DNA from 3 places in the Mycobacterium sp. URHB0021 genome. Region 3 is predicted to be linked to each of the others. Evidence: predicted binding sites of a transcription regulator. Region 3 holds the regulator's gene; each other region holds the start of a gene.

Evidence for each region. Region 3 encodes LexA, which represses DNA repair genes until DNA is damaged. Its sites were predicted from a motif close to CGAACANNTGTTCG; they were not measured.
Region 1: a site for LexA is predicted at 1,185-1,198, ahead of cofD (2-phospho-L-lactate transferase). Genes of this name have one in related genera too.
Region 2: a site for LexA is predicted at 1,231-1,244, ahead of ruvC (crossover junction endodeoxyribonuclease RuvC). Genes of this name have one in related genera too.

Annotation. Positions count from the first base shown of each region.
Region 1 covers NZ_JBSRZT010000002.1:6,415,875-6,418,140, forward strand. Annotated here, with positions in the region: gene ACVWWN_RS33695 (DUF3499 domain-containing protein) at 1-104, opposite strand, end outside; gene ACVWWN_RS33700 (metallopeptidase family protein) at 235-657, shown strand; gene ACVWWN_RS33705 (WhiB family transcriptional regulator) at 710-979, opposite strand; gene cofD (2-phospho-L-lactate transferase) at 1,403-2,266, shown strand, end outside.
Region 2 covers NZ_JBSRZT010000002.1:5,040,003-5,042,268, forward strand. Annotated here, with positions in the region: gene ruvB (Holliday junction branch migration DNA helicase RuvB) at 1-70, opposite strand, end outside; gene ruvA (Holliday junction branch migration protein RuvA) at 67-657, opposite strand; gene ruvC (crossover junction endodeoxyribonuclease RuvC) at 654-1,217, opposite strand; gene ACVWWN_RS27165 (mechanosensitive ion channel family protein) at 1,377-2,266, shown strand, end outside.
Region 3 covers NZ_JBSRZT010000002.1:5,148,061-5,150,326, reverse strand. Annotated here, with positions in the region: gene ACVWWN_RS27735 (LGFP repeat-containing protein) at 1-980, shown strand, start outside; gene lexA (transcriptional repressor LexA) at 1,011-1,706, opposite strand; gene ACVWWN_RS27725 (LysM peptidoglycan-binding domain-containing protein) at 1,938-2,266, shown strand, end outside.

The DNA of each region.
Region 1 (2,266 bases), 1.3 Mb from region 3:
GCCAACGGACCCACGACGGCGGTCGAATCCGAATACACGAAGGTCAATGTCGCGACGGCGTAGTGAGGGCACCCGGGCCTGCAGCAGCGACGGGGAACGTTCACAGCGAGAGGCTATCGCGCACCAACCCCGCGAGCCGCCGGACACGCGCAGCCACTCCGACCCCGATCTCCAACCGTTACGATCTTGGACGTGGCCGAGCAAAAGATGCGGGGATCGCGCCACGGCAGGGAGATGCGGGGCGTGCTTCTGCCGCCGACGGTGCCGGGCTGGCGCAGCCGTGCCGAGCTGTTCGACATGGCGGTCCTGGAGGCCTACGAACCGATCGAGCGGCGATGGCAGGACCGGGTGTCGACCCTCGATGTCGCTGTCGACGAGATCCCGCGGATCTCTCCGAAGGACCCCGACAGCGTGCAGTGGCCGCCGGAGGTCATCGCCGACGGGCCGATCGCACTGGCCCGCCTGATCCCCGCAGGCGTCGATGTCCGAGGCAATGCGACTAGAGCGCGAATTGTATTGTTCCGCAAGCCGATCGAGCGACGGGCGAAGGACACCGTCGAACTCGCCGAGCTACTGCATGAAGTGTTGGTGGCTCAGGTCGCCACGTATCTGGGCGTCGAGCCTTCGGTCATCGACCCGACGATCGACGACGAGTAACGTACACGCCGCTCACGCTGCAATGAGCGCTTGCGGGATCCAGCGTCCAGCGTCAGATGATGCCGCGTTTGAGGCGGCGCCGCTCCCGCTCGGACAGACCACCCCAGATGCCGAAGCGCTCGTCATGGGCCAGCGCGTATTCGAGGCATCTGTCGCGCACCTCGCAACCCAGGCAGATTCGCTTGGCTTCGCGGGTCGAGCCGCCCTTCTCGGGGAAAAACGCCTCGGGGTCGGTTTGAGCGCACAAAGCGCGCTCTTGCCATTGGTCCTCGGCGTCCGGATCGATAGTTGCCGGAGCAACCTCAATTCGCTCGGGAACCAAACTCAATTGAGGGCGTCCGGTGGCCCCCAAAGGTGTCGGTCCGGTATGGGTGTGCGGTGCAGTGCCGACCGAGCCGAGTGCCCGGTTTTCAAAAGGGATCGGACGATCGAAATCGACGTGCTCATAAGCCATGTTCCGCCTCCTCACCTGGTTTCGTAGATACCTAAACGGAGCCCCACTATTGCGATGTGTGGCCATCTCAATTCGAACATGTGATCGAATCTCGGTCTGCGCCACCGAAACCGGCCGTCCAACCAGGAAATGACACTGGAGTGATTACACACGTGTTAGCTGCCGGGGTCAAGCGCTGGAACAGAAATTCATATCATTCCGTGACAGGAATTCGGCGCGTCGACGCGTCGGCGTGTCTCGATGGTGACCAGAGTGAACCCGCTGGAGGCGTACGGCCTAATGTCGGTCGGTGTGAAGGTGACGGTACTGGTCGGCGGCGTCGGGGGCGCGCGCTTCCTGCTGGGCGTACAGCGCCTGTTGGGGCTCGGCCAGTTCGGCGCAGGGACACAGTCGGATAACGATCTGACCGCCATCGTCAACATCGGCGACGACGCGTGGATGTACGGGGTCCGGATCTGCCCGGATCTGGACACGTGCATGTACACCCTGGGCGGCGGGATCGACCCGGAGCGCGGCTGGGGCCACCGCGACGAAACCTGGCACGCGAAAGAGGAACTCGCCGCCTACGGTGTGCAGCCCGACTGGTTCGGCCTCGGCGACCGCGACCTGGCCACCCACCTGGTGCGCAGTCAGATGCTGCGGGCCGGCTATCCGCTGTCACAGGTGACCGAGGCATTGTGCGACCGCTGGTCGCCCGGCGCACGACTACTGCCGGCCAGTGACGAACGCAGCGAAACCCACGTCGTCATCACCGATCCGGACGACGGCGAGCAGCGCGCGATTCACTTCCAGGAGTGGTGGGTGCGCTATCGCGCCAAGGTGCCGACCCATAGCTTCGCGTTCGTCGGCGCCGAGGCCTCCTCGGCGGGTCCGGGCGTCACCGAGGCGATCGAGGCCGCCGATGTGGTGCTGCTCGCGCCGTCCAACCCGGTGGTGAGCATCGGTTCGATCCTGGCCGTCCCGGGTATCCGCGGGGCGCTGCGCTCGACCGCGGCCCCCGTCATCGGCTACTCCCCCATCGTTGCCGGAAAGCCCTTGCGCGGCATGGCCGACGAATGCCTGTCGGTCATCGGTGTCGCGAGCACCTCCGAAGCCGTCGGGGCGCACTTCGGTGCGCGCTCGGCCACTGGCATCCTCGACGGCTGGCTGGTGCAC
Region 2 (2,266 bases), 110 kb from region 3:
CGACGGTCAGCGCGGCGGAGACCTCCCGGTCGGAGGTGTCTTCGGGTTCGTCGTCGTCGAAGCGGCTCATTTGTTGCCCAGCATCAACAACGCGGCCCGCAGCGCGGTGGATTGGGTGGCCTCCGGTTCGTTGGCCAGCACCTTGTCGGTGGCCTCCTCGGCGAGTTTGGCCGCAAAGCCAAGTCCGACAAGGGCTTCCACGACGGGGCCGCGCACCGCGTGGCCACTGAGGGCCATGGCGCCCGCCGCCGAGGCGATCGGCCCCATCTTGTCGCGCAGCGTCAGCACGAGTAGTTCGGCGGTCTTCTTCCCGACCTTGGGAATCCTGGTCAGTCCGGTGACGTCGCCGTCGGCGATCTTCTGCCGCAAGGTCGGGCCGTCGTAGATGGCCAGCGCGCCGAGCGCGATGCTCGGTCCGATGCCGGAGACCGCGAGCAGCGTCGAAAACAGATTGCGGGCGTCGGAGTCGGCGAACCCGTACAGGGTCATCGAATCCTCGCGCACGATCATCGCGGTGATCAACCTGGCCTCGCTGCCGCGCCGCAGAGTCGCCAGCGTCGACGGCGTCGCCATCACCTTGTAGCCGACGCCGGCCGCCTCGATGACTACGTGGTCGAGTGCGATGTCGAGGACCTCGCCGCGAACGGATGCGATCATCGTGCCGCCTTCAGTTTCGCCAGTTTGGATTGATACTTGCGGCGCTGTTCGGCGGCCATGGCCTCCGCCTGCGCCATCCGTGCGATCATGGGCGCCCGCCAGCAGTGGCAGATCGCCAGCGCCAGCGCGTCGGCAGCGTCGGCAGGTGTCGGCTTCGTCTGCAGCGCAAGGATTCTGGTCACCATCGCAGTCACCTGCGCCTTGTCGGCGCGGCCGTTGCCGGTGACGGCGGCCTTGACCTCGCTCGGGGTGTGGAAATAAACGTCGATGTTGCGCTTCGCCGCCGCCAATGCGATGACGCCGCCGGCCTGCGCGGTGCCCATCGCGGTCGATGCATTCTGATTGGAGAACACCCGCTCGATCGCGATGACGTCGGGCAGGTGGGTGTCCATCCAGTGTTCGACGGTGTCGCTGATGGTCAGCAGCCGTCTCGACAGCGGATCGTCGGCGGGGGTGCGGACCACGTCGACGTCCAGCGCCGTCACCTGCCGGCCGCGTCCGTTCTCGATCACGGACAACCCGCAGCGCGTCAACCCGGGGTCGACTCCCATCACCCGCACGCCAGCCCTCCTGTGAACATCTGTTCGAGAGCTTAGTGGCCGGGCGGGACACCCCGGGGCAGGGACACGCCTGACGCGAGGTCGATGTGACGGCGCGGCCGGCCCCCGCTAACGTCGCAACCGACCCCGTCCCCGATCCGTGGGAGCTGAACTCACACGATGCCCGACGCGAATGAACTGCAGTCCGCAACCAATCTCGCCGTCACCCTGGCCTGGGTCGCCGGCGCCGTGGTGGCCGCATATCTGCTGGGGGTGGTGCTCACCCGGGTGCTGAGGCGCATCGGGCGCCGCAGCGCCGTGATCTGCGACGTCGCCGTGCTGACCCGTGTGCCGGTGCGCGCCGTGTTGATGGCCTTTGCCGCGTCGATTGCGGTGCAGCGAACCTCCGATGCGGCCGATGCCTGGCGCGGCTGGGTGGATCACTGCCTGCTGATCGTGGTGATCGCCACGCTCACCTGCCTGGCCACCAGCCTGGTGCTGGTCGCCGAGCGGCGCACCATTGCCCGCTACGGCGGCGGAGACGACGACATCACCGACGCCGACCGCGTATGGAGACGGATCCGTACGCAGGTCACGGTGCTGCGCCGGCTCGCGGTCGCGGTTGTGGTGGTGCTCGGCGTGGCCGCGATCCTGATGACGTTCCCGTCGTTCTCCAACATCGGCACCACATTGTTCGCCTCGGCCGGGGTGTTGTCGGTGGTCGCCGGCCTCGCCGCGCAGACGTCGCTGGGCGCGGTGTTCGCCGGCATGCAGATCGCCTTCTCCGGCGCGATCCGCGTCGGCGACGTGGTCGAACTCGAGGAAGGCCGCTGGTGGGGCCGCATCGAGGAGATCACCCTGACCTATGTGGTCGTCCGGCTCTGGGATGAGCGGCGGCTGGTGCTGCCCTGCACCTACTTCACCACAACCCCGTTCGAGAACTGGACACGCAGCGCCACCGAGATCATGGGTGCGGTCGAGTTCGACGTCGACTTCTCCGTGCCGTTCCACGACATGCGCGCCGAACTGGACCGGCTGCTGGCCGCCAGTGAGCAGTGGGACGGCCGCCG
Region 3 (2,266 bases):
CGAAGAAGTTCAGCACGGAACCCGCCAACCTGGCCTCCGGACTGGCCGGGCTGGACGTGCCCGGACAAGACCTGCCCAAGGCGACGAACGGCGCACAGGCCGCAAATGACAACGGCAACAACTCGTCTCATTGGACCTGGTGGTGGTTGCTCGCCATCGTGCCGATTCTGCTTCTCGTCGGACTCGTGGCCTTGGCCGCGGTGCACCGCCGCCGTCGCCGCGCCGGCGATTCGCAAGCGGTCCGCGATGACTCGCAGCCATTCGACGCCGCCCAGGTGGGCGCGCCCGGGAACGAGGAACGTGACGATCGGACCGGCCAGATGTTCGGCGACCGATACGCCCAACAAGGTCTGGGATCGTTGTCGCCGGTGAGCACGTGGGGCACCACCCATGACACCGCAACCGGGGAATCCGACACCACGCAGAGTGCGGTGACGGAGGAGGAAGAAGACCCCGACAAGGTCGATACCGCGCCAACGCGGATCGAGAAGGATGCCTCGGACGTCGACGCCGCGGATGTCCAGAGCGCGGACGTCGAGACCGCGGACGTCGACGCCGCGGACGTCCAGAGCGCGGACGTCGAGACCGCGGACGTCCAGAGCGCGGACGAGGAGAGCGAATTCGATACCGCGGCCGTGAGAAGCGAGTTCGATACTGCGGACGGGACAAATGAAACGGACATCGCGGAGGCGATCCGGAGTATCAGCCTTGGAGCGAGCCCACGACCGGAGCGGGACCCGTTGACCGACACCGGCCGTCACGCCCGCATTGTGATCGACGAACCCGAACCCGCCCAGACCGCGCTTCGCCTGCCCCTCGACGACCCCAACCAGGCGCCGGACGGATATCCCATCAAGGCCGACACGAAATCGGGGCTGTACTGGGCGCCCGGCAGCGCGCTCTACGACGACGCGCGCGCCGAGATCTGGTTCGCCAGCGAGGAGTTCGCGATCACGAACGGCTTCGTTCGGGGCGATTAGGTTTGTTCGGGGCGATCAGGTCAGCGGTGACTAGATCTTGCGGATGACGGTGACGACCTTGCCGAGCACCGCCGCGTCGTTACCCGGGATGGGCTCGAACGCTGGATTGTGCGGCATCAGCCACACCTGACCACGAGTCCGCTTGAATGTCTTGACCGTGGCCTCTCCGTCGATCATCGCTGCGACAATGTCGCCGTTGTCGGCCACGTTCTGCTGACGTACCACGACCCAGTCCCCGTTGCAGATGGCCGCGTCGACCATCGAGTCGCCGACCACTTTGAGCAGGAACAACGATCCCTCGCCGACCAGCTCCTTCGGCAGCGGAAAGACGTCCTCGACGGCCTCCTCCGCGAGTATCGGCCCACCCGCCGCAATGCGACCCAACACCGGCACGAAGGTCGGTTCGGGTAGCGTGTCGGATCCGGCCACGTCGGTGGCGACGATGGGGGTCACCACGTCGTCGGCGCCCCGCACGTCAACGGCCCGCGGGCGGTTGGGATCGCGCCGCAGATAGCCTTTTCGCTCCAGTGTGCGGAGCTGGTGCGCGACCGACGATGTCGAGGTGAGGCCGACGGCGTCGCCGATCTCCCTGATGCTGGGTGGATAGCCCCGGCTGGTCACCGAGGCGCGGATGACATCCAGAATGGTGCGCTGACGCTCGGTCAGACCTGTGTCGAGACTTCGGCGTCCGCCTGTGCTGCCAGCACTGTCCGTGTCGTCGCTCATGGCGCCGAATGTAGTCGGGCCCGCTTCAATAATCAAACATGTGTTCGAGGCGTGTCGGATATCGGCGCCGGGTTCCGGCGACGGACCCGGCGCGCGCCCGAGTTGTCGGAGGGGCGATCTATCGTTTCGCAACAGTTCGATCACACGTTCTATAACTCGAACACATGAGCGAGTATGTTCGAACACAGTTGCGAATGATGGTGGAGCTATCACGGAGCGAAAGGCGGGCAGATGACGATCCTCGACACCCGGGAAATCCCGGCGGAGCCGATGGTCAGGCCGGGACCCCGGCCTGCTGACGTGCGACGGCGGCCGCGCTCGGGCCGGCCCGGCGGGGCGCCGGTACGCTACCGCGGCACCGGTGTGATGATGTCGCGGGCGTCGCACCGCAGACGGCCCATCACGCCGCTCACCACCGTGGTGCTCGCGTTGGTCGCCGCGGGGATCACGGTGTGGTTGGGGCTGGTAGCCCAGCTCGGCGGCGTCGTGGGGAGCACCGCCGAGGTGCCGAACCGGCTGGCGGTGATCCAAGTTCAGACCGGTGAGACGCTGCAGCACGT